DNA from 3 places in the Burkholderia sp. APQ4-4ca genome. Region 2 is predicted to be linked to each of the others. Evidence: riboswitches for the same ligand, from Rfam matches in the RefSeq annotation. Region 2 holds a riboswitch; each other region holds the start of a gene.

Region 1 (3,266 bases), on a different contig from region 2:
GAGGAGCGGATGAAGCAGTACGCGAAGGGCGAGCGCGGCACGCTGCGCATCGGGATGGAGTGCCACCCGTGTTACCAGTGGCTGCTGAAGGTCGTATCGCCGTACCTGTCGCGCTGGCCCGACGTCGACGTGGACGTGAAGCAGCGCTTCCAGTTCGGCGGCATCGGCGCGCTGTTCGGTTACGACATCGACGTGCTCGTCACGCCCGATCCGCTGAACAAGCCGGGGCTGCGCTTCGATCCCGTGTTCGACTACGAACAGGTGCTGGTGGTCGCGGATTCGCACCGGTTCGCGAATGCCGACTACGTGACGCCCGAGCAACTGACCGACGAGATCCTGATCACGTACCCGGTCGAAACCGATCGGCTCGACATCTACAACCAGTTCCTGACGCCAGCCGGCATCGTGCCGAGGCGGCACAAGTCGATCGAGACGACCGACATCATGCTGCAGATGGTGGCGAGCGGGCGCGGGGTGGCCGCGCTGCCGCGATGGCTCGCCGACGAGTACGCGGACCGGATGCCCGTCGTGCCGGTCAAGCTCGGCAAGCAGGGCATCGCGAAGCAGATCTTCCTCGGCATCCGCGAAGCGGACGCAGCGATCGACTATCTGGCCGCGTTCGTCGCGCTGGCGCGCGAATCGACGTGGAGCGCGCCGCGCATGCTGCGCTAGGCGCGCCCGGTTGCCCCGCGCGTCAGGCGGCGCGCATGCCGGCGCGTTCGGCGCGCTCGACCCATGCGCCGAACAGCAGGCCGATCGTCGTCCACATGATCACCTGCATGCCGATGGCCGCGACGCGAAACTTCCACAGCAAGGCCGCCGGGAAATCGGCCGGCAGCTCGCTGACCGACGGCAGCCCGATCTGCACGGCCGCGATGATCGCGACGAACACGAGCCCGGCGACGATCGACGCGTTCCACTGGCCGAGCTTCGCCAGCAGATGGCGGCGCACACCGACCGAGAACACCATCGTCGCAACCGAAATCGCGATCATCAGGAAGAACAGACCCGTGCGATAGCCGATCGTGTCGGGGTCGCCGACCGACGGCGGATTGGCCGGGTACTTGAGGTTCGGCACGATCACGAGCGCGACGAACGCCGCCAGCGCGAGCCACGCGGCCAGCGGCCGTGCCGGCAGGCGGCTGCCGCGCCCGTACGCATACGCGAAGACCAGCGAGAACAGCCCGCCGAATGCCGCGCCGTAGGTCACGACGCCCGTCAGCAGCCCGAGGCCGGCCTGCGTGTGGCGGCTGACCAGCTCGGGTTCCGGCGCCTCGCCTTGCGCGGCGGCGTTTTTTTCTTCGAGGGAGATCGCCTGATCGACTTGCGGTTCGCCGACGATCCTGGCGAAACCGAACGTGAGGAGGCCTGCGGCGATGCCTGCGAGCATCCCGCGCATGAGCAGCTTTCCGACCATCGTAGGCTCCGCGTCAGTGGCAGGGAAAGCCGAGCAGATGGCGGCCGTCGTGGACGAATTCGTGTACGACCATGCCCGGCACGAGCGACGTCGCGCCCTGTTCCGCCCCGACGAAATACAGGGCGAGCAGCAGGATCAGGCCGACGAACACGGCCCAGGGCAACAGCTCGCGGACGGGGATGGGTGCCGGCACGACCGCCGGCTTCAGCACTGCTTCGCTCATGGATGCACCTCAGGGGAATCGCGCCCCGACAAATGATGGATGGGTACGAAGGCAGGTCTGGCTTCCGGGATCGTCGATTCCCCGGTTACAGTGGCGCGACCGCGCCGGAATTGCACCGGCTTCCACGCTTCGTATCGGGCGAATTGTACGCGCGAACGTTCGCGTATTGAAGCGATGACACACGGGTCGGCGCGCCCCGCTCCGGATCATCCGACACCGACATGACCATGCCTGCCTCGCTCTGCCTGATCGCACACGCATCGACCCGCGCGATGCGCACCGGCACGTTTCCCGACGATGACCCGCTCGACGCGCACGGCCTCGCCGAAGCCGCCGCGCTGCGCGGCCGGTGGACGGGCGTTGCCGGCTCGCGCGTGCTGTGCAGCCCGGCACGCTGCGCAACGCAGACCGCCGAGGCGCTCGGGCTGCACGCCGACATCGACGCCGCGCTGCGCGACATCGACTACGGCAACTGGCGCGGCAAACGGCTGCACGATCTCGCGCGCGACGTGCCCGACGAACTGGCCGTGTGGATCGGCACGCCGTCCGCGTCGCCGCATCGCGGCGAATCGTTCGACGCCGCCGCGCATCGGGTCGGCACATGGTTGGACGGATTGCCGCGTGATCGCGACGTCGTCGCGATCACGCATGCGCCGATCGTCCGCGCGGCCATCGCGCATGTGCGGCGGATGAGCCTCGAAGCGGCCGCGCGTCTCGACGTCGCGCCGCTGTCGCGCACGACGTTCGTCGCGTCGCCGGGCGGCTGGACGTTGGCCGCGACGGCCGACGACGTGCGCAATACCCGCGCGTAAACCGCTGTCGTGTTCACTATGTGAGCCGACGATGCGAGCCCCGCGCTTCGCAGGCAGCCGCTCGCCTTACATCCCTGTAAGACACGCCGTTCGTCGTCCCGACTGTCATCAAACTGACTGCTAGCCGCAGCTAGGATCGGACGCGGTTCCCTCACGAGATGCCGTCATGAATCAACCTGCTTCATCCGCCCCGAACAATCCGGGCTCCGTCGCACGCACCCGGCAGATCGGCTATGCCGCGTTCGTGCTGGTGCTCGTGCTCGGCGCTGTCTATATCGCCACGCACCTGGTCGACGATCTGGCGCCGGTCCGCGAAGGGACGCTGTTCCCGTACCTGCTGCTCGGCGCCGCGCTGCTGATCGCGCTCGGCTTCGAATTCGTCAACGGCTTCCACGACACCGCGAATGCGGTCGCGACCGTGATCTATACGCACTCGCTGACGCCGAACGTCGCGGTGATCTGGTCGGGCATGTGGAACTTCCTCGGCGTGATGGTCTCGAGCGGTGCCGTCGCGTTCGGCATCCTGCAGTTGCTGCCGGTCGAGCTGATCCTGCAGGTCGGCAGCGGCTCGGGCTTCGCGATGGTGTTCGCGCTGCTGATCGCCGCGATCGTCTGGAACCTCGCGACCTGGTATTTCGGGTTGCCGTCGTCGAGCTCGCATACGCTGATCGGGTCGATCATCGGCGTCGGGCTGATGAACCAGCTGATGCACGGGCCATCCGGCACGAGCGGCGTCGACTGGGGTCAGGCGCTCGGCGTCGGCAAGTCGCTGCTGTTCTCGCCGATCGTCGGCTTCCTGTGTGCGTCGCTGCTG
Region 2 (3,266 bases):
GGCCAGCAGTTGTCCAGCGTCGCCATCAGGCTGCCGTCCCGCAACTCGGGCGCGCTGATGTTGACGGTCACGCGAAAGTCCGGCGCGTTGTCGAACAGCGCACGCATCTCCCGCAGGACCGTGCGCACGACGAAGGCCGTGACGTCGACGATCATTCCGGCGCGTTCCGCCTCGGCAATGAACACGTCGGGTGCGGCCGGCCCGTCGATCCAGCGGATCAGCGCTTCGGCGGAGACGATCCGTGACGACGCGCCCAGCGCGACGATCGGCTGATAGCGCAGGACAAATTGTCCGTTTGCCAGTGCTCGACGTATCTGCGCCGCAAGCGCGGCCCAGCGTCGGTGCAGCATCAGCGCCCCGAGCCCCAGGCAGCAGCCCGCCGCGCCGCCGGCGATCCCCAGCAGCCAGGCGGCGTGCCGGCTGGCGTTGGCCAGCGCTTGCGGCGTCACGACGACGATGGCGCACACCGGCACGCGGGCCGAGCAGAACGATTTGCCGTCCCGAAACCCCGGCACCTGGCCGGCATCGACGTACGCCGGGACACCGCGCGCGTCGAGCCCGATGACGCGCGCGGTCGGGTGGCCGCTGAGCCCGATCAAGTAGTGCAGGCCTGACGGCGGCAGTACCCTGAAGGCGTCCAGATCCATCAGCAGGTTCGCCCGCCTTCCCGCGACCACGAGCCCCAGCGTGTCGGGGCTCGACAACAACGGCACGGTCCAGAAGGCCGACATCGTGTCGGTCAGCCGGAATGGCTGCCGCTTCGGAGAAAAGGGCCTGGGCAGCATGCCCAGCATCGTCGTGCAGAGCAGAGCGGCGCCCGACCGGCGTCCGACGTCCTTGACGTACTTCGACCGCACGGAAGCCGATCGCAACAGGCGCAAATCCTGCGGCGAGCAGTCCGCGTACGGCGACGCATCCACGTCGGCAAGCGTCCTGGCCGCCGAATCGAACACGACGTCGATCTGCTGCACGACTTGCGTCCCCAGCCCGGCAACCGATTGCGCCAGCACGGTCTTCGTGACCAGCGGCCACGTTTCCAGCGCCAACCCTGCCGAAACGACCAGCATGCCGATCGCGAGTGCATAACCGGCCCGACTGGAGGTTGTCCATCTGCGTACGTTCGCCATAGGCGCGGCACTTCGCGATGTAGTGGTAGTGGCCATCGCCCTGCAGGTCCGGCAGAGCGAGCCGATTTTGGTATGACTCTCGTCAGCTTGGTGCGACCGGCCACCCGAGGCTGAGCCTTGCTCATGACGCCGGCCAGATGATTGCACACCAGCGCGATGGCTCTCCCAAGGATTGCGTCCCGGACGGATACGGGCGCGGTTCGCCGGCCTCGCGCCCGATGCACGCTGTGCTATCGTATGCGCCGCGTTCGGTGCTCGCATGCGCATTCCGTGCATGCAGTTAAACGGGAAACAGGAGGCGGATATCCGCCCGGCCTGTGCTGTCCCCGCAACGGTACGCCGCCCGCGCCACGCGCTTTCCCGCGCGTGCGCCCAGGCCGCCCGCGATGCCACTGCCCTTCGACCGGGCGGGAAGGCTGCGGTCTGGCAAGCGGCCAGCCCGGATACCGGCCGACGCAAGGGGCGAGCGCGATGCTTGCCGAACGCCCGATCCGCGGGGAACGGATCGGGTGCGCATTCCCCCCGCGCTCGCGCGGATTTTGCCCGTTCCGACATGCACTGCCTGCCCGCCGGCCGCCGATGTGCCGCCCGCCTTCCCTGCTTCACTGTTTCGACACGGTGCGCGCCGTGCCGCGCGCGATGAGCCGCGCGTGGCTGATCGGCGCCGGCCCCGGCGACGCCGACCTGCTGACGCTCAGGGCCGTGCGCGCGATCGGCGCGGCCGACGTGCTGCTCGTCGACGATCTCGTGAACCCCGACGTGCTGCGCCACGCGCGCGCCGATGCGCTGATCGAGCACGTCGGCAAGCGTGGCGGCCATGCGTCGACGCCGCAGGAGGCGATCGTCGCCGCGATGCTCGCGCACCTGCGCGCGGGCCGCAGCGTCGCGCGGCTCAAGGGCGGCGATCCGTTCGTGTTCGGCCGCGGCGGCGAGGAGCTGATCGCGCTCGGTGCGGCGGGTTTCCCGGCGGAAGTCGTCAACGGGATCACCGCGGGCATCGCCGCGCCGGCCGCGCTCGGCATCCCGGTCACGCACCGCGGCGACGCGCAGGGCGTGATCTTCGTCACCGGCCACGGCGCGGGGGCCGACGAGCCCGACTGGCGCACGCTCGCGGCCACCCGCATGACGATCGTGATCTACATGGGCATCCGCCGGCTCGACGCGATTGCCGCGGCGCTGCGCGACGGCGGCCTGCCCGGCGACACGCCGTGCGCGGCGATCGAGAACGCGACGCGCCCCGACCAGCGCCACGTCCTCGCGACGCTCGATACGCTCGTCGATCGCGTCGCCGAAACCGGTATCGGTTCGCCGGCGATCGTCGTGATCGGCCGCGTCGCGGCGCTCGCCGACGATCCGGCGGTGCGTGCGGCGCTCGGCGGCCGCGCATGATGCGCGTCGCGCTCGGTGTCGGTTTCCGCGCGGGCGTCACGGCCGCGCAACTCGATGCCGCGATCCGCACCGCGCTCGCGCGCTATCCGGCCGCCGAACCGGCGCTCGTCGCGACGCTCGCCGACAAGGCGCGCGCCTGTGCGCTGCGCACGCTGTGCGCGCGCCGCGGCTGGCCGCTCGTCGCGTTCGATGCGGCGCGGATTGCGAATTGTCCCGAATGCGCGTCGAGCGCTCCGTCGGCGGCCGCGCTTGCGCGTTTCGGCGTCGCCGGCGTGGCCGAGCCGTGCGCGCAGCTCGCGGCGCCGCATGGCCGGCTGCTCGGCCCCAAATCCATTCTGGGCGGCGTGACGGTTGCGCTCGCCGGCCCGCTCTGAACCTTTATTCCGCTTTCGACAGGACGACTCCCGATGAAGACCGATGCCGAATCCCATCAACGGATGACCGAACGCCGCCGCGCCGGCCATGAAAAGAAACAGGCCGCCGCCACCCAGGAAAAGGGCCTGCTGATCGTCCACACCGGCAACGGCAAGGGCAAGAGCACGGCCGCGTTCGGGATGGCCGTGCGCGTGCTCGGCCACGGCATGCGGCTCGGTGTCGTGCAGTTCATCAAGGGCGCGCTGCACACGTCCGAGCGCGATTTCCTCGGCGCGGTCGCGGAGTGCGATTTCGTGACGATGGGCGACGGCTATACGTGGAACACGCAGAACCGCGACGCCGACATCGCGACCGCGCGCAAGGGCTGGGACGAGG
Region 3 (3,266 bases), on a different contig from region 2:
GTCGCGCGGGCCACGCCGGCAGCAGCGCATCGCGGCCGTTCTCGCGGATCAGCACGAGCGGATAGCCGAACGCGTCGCTCGCGCGCTCCGGCGTCAGCACGTCGTGCACGAGGCCGGCCCACGCATGGCCGCAGCCGTCGAGCAACAGCGCATGCGTCGCGAAACGCCGTGCGAGATTCAGGTCGTGACACGAAAACATCACCGTGCGCGGGCCTGCCGCGAGCCAGGCGGCCAGCGCCGTCAGGCAGTCGATCTGGTGATGCAGGTCGAGATGCGCGAGCGGTTCGTCGAGCAGCATCAACGGCGCATCCTGGCACAGCGTCGCGGCCAGCGCGACCCGCTGCCGCTCGCCGCCCGACAGCGACATCACGTCGCGCGACGCGAGCAGGCTCAGGTCGAACGTCGCGAGCGCATCGCGCGCGGCCGCGCGGTCGCCGTCGCGCTCCCACCCCCAGCCGCCGAGATACGGAAAGCGGCTGAGCAGCACCGTGTCGAACACGGTCGCGCTGAACGCATCGTGCAATTGCTGCGGCATCAGTGCGCGGCGCTGCGCGAGGTGTTCGGGGCGCCACGCGGCAAGCGGCCGGCCGTCGATCTCGACGTGTCCCGCGGCGGGCGGCTGCAGTCCCGCGAGCGTCGCGAGCAGCGTCGTCTTGCCCGCGCCGTTCGGCCCGGCGACGCACCAGATCTCGCCGGGGCGGAACACCTGCGTGAAGTGGTCGAGCAGCGTGCGCGCGCCGGCCTTGAGCGTCAGGTCGACGGCCATGTAGCGCATGTCGCCGGCGGCGGCATTCCGTACTGCGGCGCCCGTCATCGCATCGGCCTCCTCAGCAGCATCCACAGGAACGTCGGCACGCCGATCAACGCGGTCATGACGCCGACCGGCAATTGCGCGGGCGCGATCGCGGTGCGCGCGAGCAGGTCGGCCGCCATCACGCCGCCGCCGCCCGCGAGCATCGCGGCCGGCAGCAGCATCCGCTGGTCGTTGCCGAACGCGAGCCGCAACGCATGCGGCACGACGAGGCCGACGAAACCGATCGTCCCGGCCGTCGTGACCGCGGCCGCGGCGGCCAGCGACGCGACGAGATAGATCCGCACGCGCAGGCGCGCGACCGGCACGCCGAGCGCGAGCGCGCTCGCGTCGCCGCGCAGCAGCACGTTCAGTTGCGGCGCGGCCGGCAACGCGACGCCTGCGCTCAGCAGCAGCGCGCCCCACGCGAACCACGGCGCCGTCGCGCCGTTCAGGTCGCCCGTCAGCCAGAAGATGATGCCGCGCAACCGCGCGTCGGGCGCGAGCGACAGCAACAGCGTGACGAGCGCGCCCCACCCCGCCGCGATCACGACGCCCGTGAGCAGCAGCCGCGGCGACGCGTCGCGCGATTCGCCGCGCCACAGCTCCCGCCTCGCGAGACCGAGCACCAGCGCGACCGATACGAGCGAACCGGCGAACGCGGATGCGTCGACGAGCCACCACGCGCCGCCCGCGATCATCGCGACGAGCGCGAAACCGGCCGCACCGCCCGACACGCCCAGCACGTACGGCTCCGCGAGCGGATTGCGCAGCAGCACCTGCAACAACGCGCCGGCCAGCGCGAGCAGCGCGCCGCACGCGAAACCCGCGAGCGCGCGCGGCAGGCGCAGCGTGCGCACGATATCGGCGAACAGGGTGTCGCCGCCGTGCGGCACGAGCGATGCGAGTGCTTGCCACGGCGACATCGGCACGCTGCCGATCGACAGCGACGCGACGAACAGCAGCGCGACCACGGCGCCCAGCGCGGCCCAGATGACGCCGGCGCGCGCGGCGTTCATGCCGCGCACGGCCGCGCGCACGACGCGCGGCGCATCCGCTGGCGGTAGCCGGCCGCGCGCGACATGGGCGCGTGGCGGACGATTGGGGTCGGCATCGAAGAACGTTCCGTGAACATTGCGCGCCCCGCTTCCCCGCAGGCCGCGCGTCATGGAGCCCGTGCGGGCTCCCCGTCTCGGCCGGTATCCGGGCTGGCGGCGGTCCGGCTCGCCTTCCCGCGCAATGATGCGCAGTGGCCCGCGCCCGCGTGCGACCTGCACGCGAAACGCGCCCGAGCCGGCCTGCGTCACGCGACGCGGCCGCTTACCGTTGCGGGGGCAGCGCAGGTTGGCGTGCTCCTCGAGCCCGCACCCTGCTTCCCGTTTAACCGCGCGTCCTGCGCGCGAGCACCGAGGCGGCGCCAGTTTAGGAGCCGGTCGCGCGAGCGTCAAGGAAGCATCCGGACTCGCGCGGGAAGCGCCGATTCGCGGCAAGAAGCAGGGGTGTTACGACTGGAAACGTTACAGATGTCGGATTGGGCGGTATTCCGCGCTAAAATGCTGGGTCTTTAGAGGACGCAGCAAATGCTCAACGAACTCGAAACCCTGTCTCAAAATATTGGCCGTCTGATTTCGCTGAACAAGCGCTATCACTCGGAACGGCTCGCGCTCGAGGAGCAGGTCGCGCAATTGCGCGCGGAAGCGGACACGGTCCGCGCGGAACTCGCGCAGCTGCGCGACGAACGCAATGCGCTCGCGGCCGAGCGCGACACGTTGTCGGCGAAGATCGACGACGCCCAGGTAAAACTGAACGCGATTCTCGAAAAGCTGCCGCGCTCGAAGAGCGCGGAGCAAGCCGACAACCAGCTCGACCTGCTCGATGCGCAAGCGCGCACGGATGGCGATGATGCGGCCAGCCACGGAGAACATGCATGAGCACCAAGCAGATCGAAGTCTCGATTCTCGGTCAGGCCTATCGGCTCGCCTGTTCGGCCGAGACCGAAGCGGCGCTGCTCGAAGCGGTCGCGCGCGTCGATGCCGAAATGTCGAAAATCCGCTCGAACAGCTCGGTGCGCGGCACCGATCGCATCGCGGTGATGGCGGCGCTGTCGCTCGCGTCGGAATTGCTGCGGTTGCAAACGAGCGTGCGGCACGGTGAAGCATTTCCGGCGGAAGAAATCCGTCGTACAATGCACCAGATGAACGAACAACTCGGCGCGGTGCTCGCACAGCACGAGACGCAGTAACGTTTCAAACGATGCGTCGATTCCGCTTGATCTCGACGGTCAACGGTGGTCAAATTGGCGCATCGAAACACAGTTCAGTCAGCTTCCCTGCCTGGTTCGCCAAGGTCATATATTCCTTGAACCAATGCCATGTGCACGGTTGCGGAAATTTGTAGCACGGGCGCGCGCGTCACTCTGTCTGATGTACCCGAAGTGCTGCTAACTGCGACCAATTCTGAACCTCAGGTTCAGGAT

The links. A riboswitch is a leader RNA that binds a small molecule or an ion and turns the genes downstream of it on or off. The one in region 2 is predicted to bind cobalamin.
Region 1: linked by a shared signal. The riboswitch ahead of AC3IFE_RS04065 (CbtB domain-containing protein) and the one ahead of cobA (uroporphyrinogen-III C-methyltransferase) in region 2 are both predicted to bind cobalamin.
Region 3: linked by a shared signal. The riboswitch ahead of AC3IFE_RS10480 (FecCD family ABC transporter permease) and the one ahead of cobA (uroporphyrinogen-III C-methyltransferase) in region 2 are both predicted to bind cobalamin.

What each region holds. Positions count from the first base shown of each region.
Region 1 is NZ_JBYQCG010000063.1:5,195-8,460, reverse strand. Features, by position in the region: gene AC3IFE_RS04075 (LysR family transcriptional regulator) at 1-672, shown strand, start outside; gene AC3IFE_RS04070 (CbtA family protein) at 695-1,417, opposite strand; gene AC3IFE_RS04065 (CbtB domain-containing protein) at 1,431-1,640, opposite strand; cobalamin riboswitch at 1,674-1,812, opposite strand; gene AC3IFE_RS04060 (histidine phosphatase family protein) at 1,862-2,452, shown strand; gene AC3IFE_RS04055 (inorganic phosphate transporter) at 2,619-3,266, shown strand, end outside.
Region 2 is NZ_JBYQCG010000059.1:185,091-188,356, reverse strand. Features, by position in the region: gene AC3IFE_RS02660 (EAL domain-containing protein) at 1-1,067, opposite strand, end outside; cobalamin riboswitch at 1,359-1,596, shown strand; gene cobA (uroporphyrinogen-III C-methyltransferase) at 1,707-2,516, shown strand; gene AC3IFE_RS02650 (cobalamin biosynthesis protein) at 2,513-2,890, shown strand; gene cobO (cob(I)yrinic acid a,c-diamide adenosyltransferase) at 2,924-3,266, shown strand, end outside.
Region 3 is NZ_JBYQCG010000086.1:4,032-7,297, reverse strand. Features, by position in the region: gene AC3IFE_RS10485 (ABC transporter ATP-binding protein) at 1-814, opposite strand, end outside; gene AC3IFE_RS10480 (FecCD family ABC transporter permease) at 811-1,809, opposite strand; cobalamin riboswitch at 1,968-2,216, opposite strand; gene AC3IFE_RS10475 (ATPase) at 2,371-2,721, shown strand; gene AC3IFE_RS10470 (cell division protein ZapA) at 2,718-3,032, shown strand; RNA gene ssrS (6S RNA) at 3,114-3,266, shown strand, end outside.